3 regions of the Rhodococcus sp. NPDC059179 genome follow, and region 3 is predicted to be linked to each of the others. Evidence: riboswitches for the same ligand, from Rfam matches in the RefSeq annotation. Region 3 holds a riboswitch; each other region holds the start of a gene.

Region 1 (3,199 bases), on a different contig from region 3:
CCGACGGCCGGGTGGTGGACGACCGCGAGGAACTCGTCGCGATCGCCGCCGAGACCGGGCTGGACGCGTCCGCGATCCGCGCGGAGCTCGACGGGGACGCCGCGGCAGAGCGGGTGCGGGCTGACATCGAGGAGGCGCGTCTGCTCGGCGTGACCGGCGTGCCGTTCTTCGCCGCCAACCGGGCGATCGGCGTCTCGGGCGCGCAGCCCGTCGAGGTGTTCACCCAGCTGCTCGAGCAGGCCTACGCGCAGTCCGGCGCGATCGTCTCGCTCGGCGGCGACGACAACGCGAGCTGCGCCGACGACTCCTGCGCGGTCTAACGACCGAAGTGCCGTCGGGCGTCGGCTCCCAGCAGCAGCGCGAGCCCGGCGACCACCGCGATCAGGTGGACGGTCCGGGCCGCAGCGATGACGATCGCCGCGACCGTGACGTCTGCGGCGTCGAATCCGTTCGCCGACAACAGCCAGGCCGCCGGTTCGACGACCAGCGACCCGATCCCCACCGTCCCGAGGCCGATCAGCAGGGTCAGCCGGGCGGGATTCGATCCGCGCCGCATCGCGACGGCGAGCGCGAGCACCGCGCCGTAGACCGCCAGCCGGATCGCGCCCTGTGCTCCGACGGCCGCGGGACTCGCGTCGGCGCCCTCCAACACGCGGGCCGCCTGGGCGATCGCCTCGACGACCCCGGCGAGCAAGGCGACGCAGAGCAGGGTGAACGAGAGTTCCACCTGACGGGGAGGGCGGGTGCGGACTTCGGCGGCGGTCATGGCTGCGAGCCTGCCGCCCCGGCGCCGAGTCGCGCATCACCCCGTGGCGTGAATCCGGGCTCCCCCCACGGTATTAGCCCGCCGCCGATACTCCCGAATGTCACATTGGTTCAACTCAGTCGAACCAATGTGACATTCGGGAGGTCGAGCGGCGCTGTGGCCTCTAGCGCGCCGTGAGTGAATCCGCCTGCGAGGTCAGCCGGTTCGACCGCTCCGTGAGGAACGCGAACCCGAGGCCGAGCGCCAGCCACAGCGTGGCTTGGATCGTCAGCGACGAGATCCGGAAGTCCCACAGCAGGCTGGCCGGGAAGTCCGGGCCGACCTCGTCGATGTCCGGGAGCGCCAGGTATCCGATGCCGACGACCGCCAGGAAGGCGAGCAGTGGCGCCGCGATCCGGACGGTCAGGAACTCGTTCGCCGCCAGGACCTTCGCCACGTACGCGGCGATCGCCACCGCCGCGAGACCGAGCACCACCGTGGCGAGCCAGAGCAGGGTGCGGTTGTTGATGGTCTCCGGATCGCCGACCGCGGGTGGATTCGCCGGGTATTTGAAGAACGGCACCGCCTCGACAGCAAGCCAGCCGAGGCCGGCGAGCGCGAGGGCGAGGATCGGGCCGGACAGGCCGCTGACGCGCCGTGCGTAGTACGCGACCGCGGCAAACAGGGCACCGAGGGCCAGGCCCGCGAGGGTGGTCGCGAGGAACAGGCCGAACCGCTGCCCGTCGCGACTGACCAGCGGTTCCTCGGAGTCTCCGTGCGAATGCCCGCCGGTCGCGGCCTCGGTCGTGCCTGCGTCGTGCCCGTGCGCCTCCGTCGGGGCCGCCGCCGACTCCTCGATCGCGATGGCCGCGTCGATGTGCGGTTCACCGATCACGAACGCGACGGCTCCTGCGAGCAGGCCGGCGACGAAGCCGGCCAGCAGGCCGCGGATGAGGAGGTTCTTGAAGGTTCCGGTCAGTGGCACGGCAGGCCCAGCAGGTGGCGACCGTCATGCATCAGTTCGTGCATGTACATGCCGGTGCGCGAGACCGCACCCTGATCGAAACCGACCAGGTAGAGGGTCAGCATCGCGAGCAGGACCACGCCCGCGATGATCATCGCGATGCCGACCGAATCGGTCGCCGTGCTGGGGGTGTGTACGAGTGCCATTGGTTCCTCCTGGGATTCCGCGTCCCCTAAAAGCCCATGCGATGGCCCCGGTATCTGGCTGTCGAGGGTGTGCCTCGAACACAGTGGCGCGACCGCTCCGGACTCTCACCGGATTCCCGTCAACCATCGCTATTACCAGCGCACTGTCGCACTGACACGACGGTGGTGTCAATGCGTCGGCGCGTCCCGGCCGGCCGAGACGTTCGCGCGCACTTCATCGGGCGGGCGGCGAGAGTTGACGTGACCGTTGCGCCGACAGTGATCGATGGGTCGGTGCGAATAGTGCAGCTGGCCAACTTCTACGGTCCCCGATCGGGCGGGCTGCGGACCGCGCTGCACAACTGGGGCGCCGGCTACTGCGACCGCGGGCACGAGGTGGTCCTGGTCGTCCCCGGCGAGCGTGACGCGGAGGAGGTGATGGCGAGCGGGGTCCTGCGGATCACGCTGGCGGCGCTTCCGCTACGCGCGGCCGTCACAACGGCTGTTGCTGCACTGCGGACGGTTGTCGGTGGAGAAGCAGGTCGATCGCAGCATCGACGCGGTCCGCTCTCTCGTGGCGCAGGGTCAGGACATCCGGCTGGTGATCGCGGGAGACGGACCCAGGCGAGAGGCCTTGCGGCACACGGCGAGGGGGTCGGCCGGTGCCCGCCGCGAATCGGCGCGGCTGCGGGCCGAGCAGTTCAGCTGGTCGGCGTCGGTTGACGGGATGCTGTCGGTGCTGGCGGGGAACTGACCGCGGGGGTGGTCAGGGCCCGTCGCAGCGCGGCCGCGACCCGGCCCATCGCCTCGGGACCCGAACGGCCGACCCCCACCATGTTCGCGAAGGAGTGGATCAGCCCGGGCTCGCGGACGTGTTGCACGTCGACCCCGGCCTCGCGGAGCTTCGCGGCGTAGGCGTCGCCCTCGTCGCGCAACGGGTCGAACCCTGCGGTCACCACGTAGGCCGGTGGCAGACCGGCAAGATCGCCGTAGATCGGGGATAGCAGCGGGTCCGTCCGATCCGCCCCGGCGGGCACGTAGCTGTTCTCGGCGAGGTCCATGAAGCGTTTGGTGAGGATGAATCCCGTCGCGAAGGTCGACCGGCTTGGCCGCTTCACGGCGAAATCCACCGCGGGATAGACCAGCAGCTGGAATGCAGGCGGGACCCCGACCTCCCCGCGCGCCGCGCGCTGGGCCAGCACCGCGGAGAGGTTTCCGCCCGCGCTGTCGCCGCCGACGGCGATGCGGTCCGGGTCGATGCCAAGGGCGGCCGCGTTGGCTGTCACGAACGAGTACGCGGCCTCG
Region 2 (3,199 bases), 320 kb from region 3:
CGATATGGGGTCAGCGAGTCGGTCGGTCCACCCGGTAGCCGTCGCCGGTGGCCACCACGTCGGTGACCTCTCCACTCGGCCTGCCGCACTTGCGGTCACAGCCCACCCAGTGCTGCCTGCCCTCGGCCGGCAGCTCCCCGGCCTCCATGGCCGCACCGAGGTCGCCGCGGACGTCGGCGAGGGACTTGGCGCAACCGGGGCTTCCTGTGCAGGCGCTGACCTGCAGCCACGGCGAGGCGGCGTCGAAGATCAGGCCCATCGGCGCGAGCACCCGAACCACCTGTTCCGCGGTCCATTCGTCGAGGTCACACAGCAGCAGCGACCGCCAGGGCGTGACGACCAACGGCTTGTCGACGGCGGCCAGGAACTCTGCTGTGCGCGCGGTGATCGTCCCAAGCGCGAGGCCCGCCGCGAGGGTCACGCCGCCGTCGTCGTGGTCGAGCCAGCCGATCGGTCCGGTGTCGCCGCGGGGCAGGTCGACGGGCGCCGCGTCGCGCAGGCCCAGGCGCTTCAGGATCTGCTCGGCGCCGCCGTCGATCTCGTGCAGCCGCCACCGGTCCCCGCGGATGTCGAGCAGGTGCCGGGCGGCCTCGAGCAGCACGGGAACCCCGTCCGACGCGGCAATCCGGCCACCGGAGTCCCGGCCTGCCAGGACCAACGCCACGTCATCGGCGCCGACGGCATGCAGCCCGAGGTCCGCGGACAGCCCGGAGACGTCGCCGCGTCCGTCGTCGAGGGAGAACATCACCCGGCCCGGCAGCTGCGCCAACGCGGGGTCGGCGCAGAGGCCGCGGTCGAGGTCGCGCACCCAGTCGCGGACGTCGACGAGTCCACCGATCCGCCCGGAGAGGGGACTCGCAAGGATGTTGCGGACCCGTTCGTGGGTGGCCGAGGGGAGCAGGCCGATCTCGGCCAGCAGCTCCGCGAACCGGCCGGGATCGGTGACCGCGCGCAGCTGCACGTTGCCGCGCGAGGTGAGCTCCAGCTCGCCGGCCGCGAGCTCGCGGGCCGCCTCCGCCAGCGCCTGAAGCTGGGTGGGTTCGAGGAACCCGCCGGGCAGCCGCACCCTGGCCAGCGCGCCGTCCGCCGCCTGGTGCACCTGGAGGGCTCCGGGGCAGGCGTCGGGGCGGGACCGGTCGGGTGTGGTCTGTTCAGCGGGCATCGTCACCAGGTTACGTCCCGGCACCGGTAGCATCAGCGGCGCTTGCGGCAGCTCGAGAGGAAACCGGTGAGAATCCGGTGCGGTCGCGCCACTGTCACCCGACCGCCCGCTGCTGCGGGCCCGGGAAGCCAGACCCTCCACCGCTGCCGTTTCGAACCGAATGGGGCGCGAAAACCCCGAGGAGGCCATACCCGTGATCCTGCTGCTGTCGACGTCCGACACCGATCTGCTCAGTGCCCGAGCGAGCGGCGCCGCGTACCGCTGGGCGAACCCGTCCCGGCTCCTGGTGGATGACCTGCCGGGCCTGCTCGACGGGGTCGAAATGGTGGTGGTGCGCATCCTCGGCGGTCGCCGCGCCTGGGAGGACGGCCTCGACGCCGTCCTCGCCGCGGGCCTGCCGACGGTGGTACTCGGCGGCGAGCTCGCCCCCGATGCCGAGCTGATGGAGCACTCGACGGTGCCCGGCGGCGTGTCCGCCGAGGCGCACTCCTACCTGGCCGAGGGCGGCCCGCAGAACCTGCTGCAGCTGCACCACTTCCTCACCGACACCGTCCTGCTCACCGGGCACGGGTTCGAGCCGCCGGTGCACACCCCGACGTGGGGCTTCGCCCCCGTGAGTCCTTCTGGCCCCGCTGCGGACCAAAAGGACTCACAGGTCGTGGCGGTGCTGTACTACCGGGCGCAGCACCTGGCGGGCAACACCGAGTACGTCGAGGCGCTGTGCCGGGCGATCGAGGAGCGCGGCGCGCGGGCGTTGCCGATTTTCTGCGCCTCGCTGCGGACCGCCGAGCCGGAGCTGCTCGCGATCCTCGGCACGGTCGACGCGATGGTCGTGACCGTGCTCGCCGCGGGTGGCACCAAGCCCGCGAGTGCGTCGGCGGGGGAGGACGACGAGGCCTGGGACGTCACCGAGCTGGCCGCGCTCGACGTGCCGATCCTGCAGGGCCTGTGCCTGACCAGCAGCCGCGAGGCGTGGGAATCCAACGACGACGGGCTCTCCCCGATGGACGTCGCGACGCAGGTCGCGGTGCCCGAGTTCGACGGCCGGCTGATCACGGTTCCGTTCTCGTTCAAGGAGATCGACGCCGACGGCCTCACCGCCTACGTGCCCGACCCGGAGCGGGCGGCCCGGGTCGCGGGCATCGCGGTGCGGCACGCGCGGCTGCGGCACATCCCACTCGCCGACAAGCGGATCGCGCTGATGCTCTCCGCGTACCCCACCAAGCACGCCCGCATCGGCAACGCCGTCGGCCTGGACACTCCCGCGAGCGCCATCGCGTTGCTCACCGAGATGCGGGCAGCCGGATACGATCTCGGGCCGGTCGACGGAGACGACGCACTGCCCGGTCTGGCCGCCCAGGACGGTGACGCGCTGATCCATGCGCTCATCGCGGCAGGCGGGCAGGACCCCGACTGGCTGACCGCGGAGCAGTTGGAGGGCAACCCGATCCGCATCTCCGCGGCCCGCTACCGGCAGTGGTTCGCCACGTTGCCGCAGGAGCTCCGCGAGGGCGTCGAGAAGCACTGGGGTGCTGCACCGGGCGAGCTGTACGTGGACCGGTCGGCCGACCCCGACGGCGAGATCGTCATCGCCGCGATGAAGGTCGGCAACGTGGTCCTGATGGTGCAGCCGCCCCGCGGGTTCGGCGAGAATCCCGTTGCCATCTATCACGATCCGGACCTGCCTCCGAGCCATCACTACCTGGCCGCCTACCGCTGGCTGGCCGCCCGACAGGACGAGGGCGGCTTCGGCGCCGACGCGGTGGTGCACCTCGGCAAGCACGGAAACCTCGAGTGGCTGCCAGGCAAGACGCTCGGCATGTCCGCGTCCTGCGGCACTGATGCGGCGCTCGGCGACCTGCCGCTGATCTATCCGTTCCTGGTGAACGATCCGGGTGAGGGCACCCAGGCCAAGCGCCGTGCGCACGCCACCCTTGTCGACCACCTGATCCCGCCGATGGCCCGAGCCGAGAGCTACGGCGACATCTCGCGGCTCGAGCAGCTACTCGACGAGCACTCCAACATCTCGGCGCTCGA
Region 3 (3,199 bases):
ATCCGCAGAAGCAAACCCGACTGTGGACAGGCGTTCAACTCGACATGCCGGACCCGAGACGGAGTTCATCCGGTGTTCAGCCTGGGTGTGCGCCGCTGCCCCGATACGACGAAAGCCCCGGCCTACCCGGCCGGGGCTTTCGATTTGGTGCGCGATACTGGGATTGAACCAGTGACCTCTTCCGTGTCAGGGAAGCGCTCTCCCGCTGAGCTAATCGCGCGGGATGCCGGATCTGTCCGGCCTATCTCGAGCGGATGACGGGATTCGAACCCGCGACCCTCACCTTGGCAAGGTGATGCGCTACCACTGCGCTACATCCGCATTGTGCATGCCCTTCCGGACCCATTGTGCAGGTCCGAGAGTGCGAACAGAAAAGGCACCCGACCGGGTGCCTTTTCTTCGTGCGCGATACTGGGATTGAACCAGTGACCTCTTCCGTGTCAGGGAAGCGCTCTCCCGCTGAGCTAATCGCGCGAGGTGGAGACGGGAATCGAACCCGTGTGCACGGCTTTGCAGGCCGTTGCCTCACCACTCGGCCACTCCACCGTCAAGGTCGAGTCCAACCTCGAGAGCGGATGACGGGATTCGAACCCGCGACCCTCACCTTGGCAAGGTGATGCGCTACCACTGCGCTACATCCGCATTGCACTTCCGGGGGCTGCGTTGCTGCCTCCGTGGTGCGAGATGAAACATTAGCCCACGGGGTGTGTAGTCACAAATCGCCAGCTCAGTGGCGGAAACGTCGATCGGGTGGTGGGCTTTGCCTGGGCCGGAGGGCCTTCTCGAGTCGCTCGCAGGCCAGGCGCAGCGGGCGGCGGGGGCGGGTACATAGGCGGTTTTTCACTTCCGCGGAAGTCGTGTTAATGTTCCATCCCGTCCGGCCGCGAGAGTTCAGCGCGCGGCTGAGGTCCCGTGGCTCAGTGGGAGAGCGTCCGCTTCACACGCGGAAGGTCGCTGGTTCGATCCCAGCCGGGACCACAAAGACAAGGGTCGTCGCGAGAGTTTCGCGGCGGCCCTTTTTCTTGTGCCTGTGTGTGTGGGGCTTCTGGCCGTCGAGGCCTGGCGGGCAGTGGTTCGGCCTCCGGCGCCTGGGGCCGGCCCTCGGTAGTGTTGGCCGCGTGCCGACGACTGAGAATCGATGGATGCGCCTGCGGCGACGCATCGCGGGCAGTCCCGGACTGAACCTGGCCTACCGGATCTGCGTCGGAGTGATCGGTGGTCTCGTCCTCGCCGTCGGCATCATCGCGATCCCGTATCCGGGCCCGGGCTGGCTGATCGTGTTCGCCGGGCTCGGCATTCTCGCCTCGGAGTTCGCCTGGGCGCACCGGCTGCTGCGGTTCGCCCGGGAGCGCTACGACCGGTTCATGGCCTGGTTCGCCCGCCAGTCGGTGGTGGTCAAGGCGCTGTCCGCGTTCCTGACGTTCGCCATCGTGATCGGAACCCTGTGGGTGCTCGGCACTCTCGGGCTGATCGGCGGCTGGATCGGCATCGAGCACCCGTTGCTGGAGAGCCCGCTCTGAGCTCCGCCGGTGCTCGTGCATACTGCAGGAGCACTACTGACCTTCGCGCAGGGGAAGTCCGGTCAAAATCCGGCGCTGACCCGCAACGGTAGATCGCATACGCGACAAGCCCGATTACCTGCCGATCGTCATGAGACTCCCATTCGTCGTGGTCTACGAAACGGAAAGTCCAGTGGGGCGGCACCCGACATTGCGCGGGGCCCTTCGCGCTGGAACCGTCTTCGGCGACCCAAGAACCAGAGGTCTGCCTTGAATCCCACCTGTAAGCGACGCGGAATCGCTTCGGTCGCACTCGTTCTCACCCTCGCGCTCACCGGCTGCTCAAAGGGTGACGCCGGCGCCGAGCGTGCGGAGGCCTCGGCCTTCGCGCAACCCGTGCACATCACCAACTGTGAGCGCCCCGCCACGTTCGACGCACCGCCGCAACGGATCGTCTCCATGAACGACCACGTCACCGAGACGCTCATCCTGATGGGCGTCGGTGACCGGATCGTCGGAATGGGGTACGGCGAGTCGAACCCGTTGCCGGAGACCGCGGAACAGTTCCGGAAGATCCCGAGCCTTGCCAGGGAGTACCCCTCGGCCGAACAGATTCGCGATCTCGAACCCGATCTCGTCGTCGGCGGGATGCGCAGCGCCTTCGACCCCAAGGAGGGGCGCGACAGGGACGAGCTGGAGAAGGAGGGCATCGCGACGTTCCTGTTCTCCGAGTATTGCGGTAACGGCTTCCCGTCGATCGGCTTGCTGGAGAACGACTTCGCTCAGCTCGGTGAGCTGCTCGGCGCTCAAACGGAGGCCGCGGCGCTCACCGGTCGCGTCACCGAGCCCCTCGAACGGGTCCGGTCGGCCCTCGCCGCAGCTGGCGCCCAGCCGGTACCCACGTTCTTCTACGACGGCGGCGAGGCGGAACCGCTGTCGATCGGCGGGGTGGGGATCGGCAATCTCATCGCCGAGTACGCCGGTGCCAGAAACATCACGTCCGAGGGTCGCAAGCCCTACACGACGACGACGTGGGAGACGGTCGGTGAGCGCGCACCGGAGGCCATTGTCGTGCTCGACTACGGCAACGCTCCCGTGGCGCAGAAGCTGGCGTACCTGCGCAGCCAGCCCATCGCGTCGGCGACGCCCGCGGTCCGCAACGACCGGATCATCGTGGTGCCGCTCGACGACTTCTTCGAGAGCCCGCGGATGGTCACCTCGGTCGAGACGATCGCCAGGGCGTTGCACCCTGATGTGTTCGGCGGCAAGGGATGACGACCGCGGTCCGCGTCGAACCCCGGCTGACGCTGCCGTTGCTCCTGGCCGGGCTCGTCGCGGCCCTGCTGATGTCGATCGCCCTCGCCGTCTCGTTCGGTTCGGTCCGGATACCGGTCGGCGACGTGTGGGCGATCGTCGGGCACCGGCTCAGCGGCGGGGTCTTCGTGTCCTGGTGGTCCGAGGCGCGTGAGCGGATCGTGATCGACTCCCGGCTGCCGCGGGCGCTCACCGCGGCGGTCGTCGGGGCCGCCCTCGCGGTCGGCGGCGCGCTCGCCCAGGCGGTCACGCGCAATCCGCTCGCGGACCCCTATCTGCTCGGCGTGTCCGCCGGTGCAGGCTTCGGGGTGGTGCTGGTCACCGTGCTCGGGATCGGTGCGGGCCTGGCGGGCGTGTTCACGACCCCGCTGGCGGCGTTTCTCGGT

The links. A riboswitch is a leader RNA that binds a small molecule or an ion and turns the genes downstream of it on or off. The one in region 3 is predicted to bind cobalamin.
Region 1: another riboswitch for cobalamin. It lies ahead of ACFXMV_RS04900 (CbtB domain-containing protein); the one in region 3 lies ahead of ACFXMV_RS07265 (ABC transporter substrate-binding protein).
Region 2: another riboswitch for cobalamin. It lies ahead of cobN (cobaltochelatase subunit CobN); the one in region 3 lies ahead of ACFXMV_RS07265 (ABC transporter substrate-binding protein).

Annotation. Positions count from the first base shown of each region.
Region 1 is NZ_JBHZBV010000001.1:1,040,551-1,043,749, forward strand. Features, by position in the region: gene ACFXMV_RS04885 (DsbA family protein) at 1-320, shown strand, start outside; gene ACFXMV_RS04890 (hypothetical protein) at 317-766, opposite strand; gene ACFXMV_RS04895 (CbtA family protein) at 930-1,730, opposite strand; gene ACFXMV_RS04900 (CbtB domain-containing protein) at 1,721-1,915, opposite strand; cobalamin riboswitch at 1,941-2,070, opposite strand; partial or broken gene ACFXMV_RS04905 (glycosyltransferase) at 2,189-2,549, shown strand; gene ACFXMV_RS04910 (alpha/beta hydrolase) at 2,596-3,199, opposite strand, start outside.
Region 2 is NZ_JBHZBV010000002.1:178,059-181,257, reverse strand. Features, by position in the region: gene cobG (precorrin-3B synthase) at 11-1,162, opposite strand; cobalamin riboswitch at 1,182-1,319, shown strand; gene cobN (cobaltochelatase subunit CobN) at 1,356-3,199, shown strand, end outside.
Region 3 is NZ_JBHZBV010000002.1:493,914-497,112, reverse strand. Features, by position in the region: tRNA gene ACFXMV_RS07300 (tRNA-Val) at 146-220, opposite strand; tRNA gene ACFXMV_RS07295 (tRNA-Gly) at 250-321, opposite strand; tRNA gene ACFXMV_RS07290 (tRNA-Val) at 403-474, opposite strand; tRNA gene ACFXMV_RS07285 (tRNA-Cys) at 476-546, opposite strand; tRNA gene ACFXMV_RS07280 (tRNA-Gly) at 571-642, opposite strand; tRNA gene ACFXMV_RS07275 (tRNA-Val) at 907-978, shown strand; gene ACFXMV_RS07270 (TIGR02611 family protein) at 1,143-1,520, shown strand; cobalamin riboswitch at 1,511-1,661, shown strand; gene ACFXMV_RS07265 (ABC transporter substrate-binding protein) at 1,770-2,774, shown strand; gene ACFXMV_RS07260 (FecCD family ABC transporter permease) at 2,846-3,199, shown strand, end outside.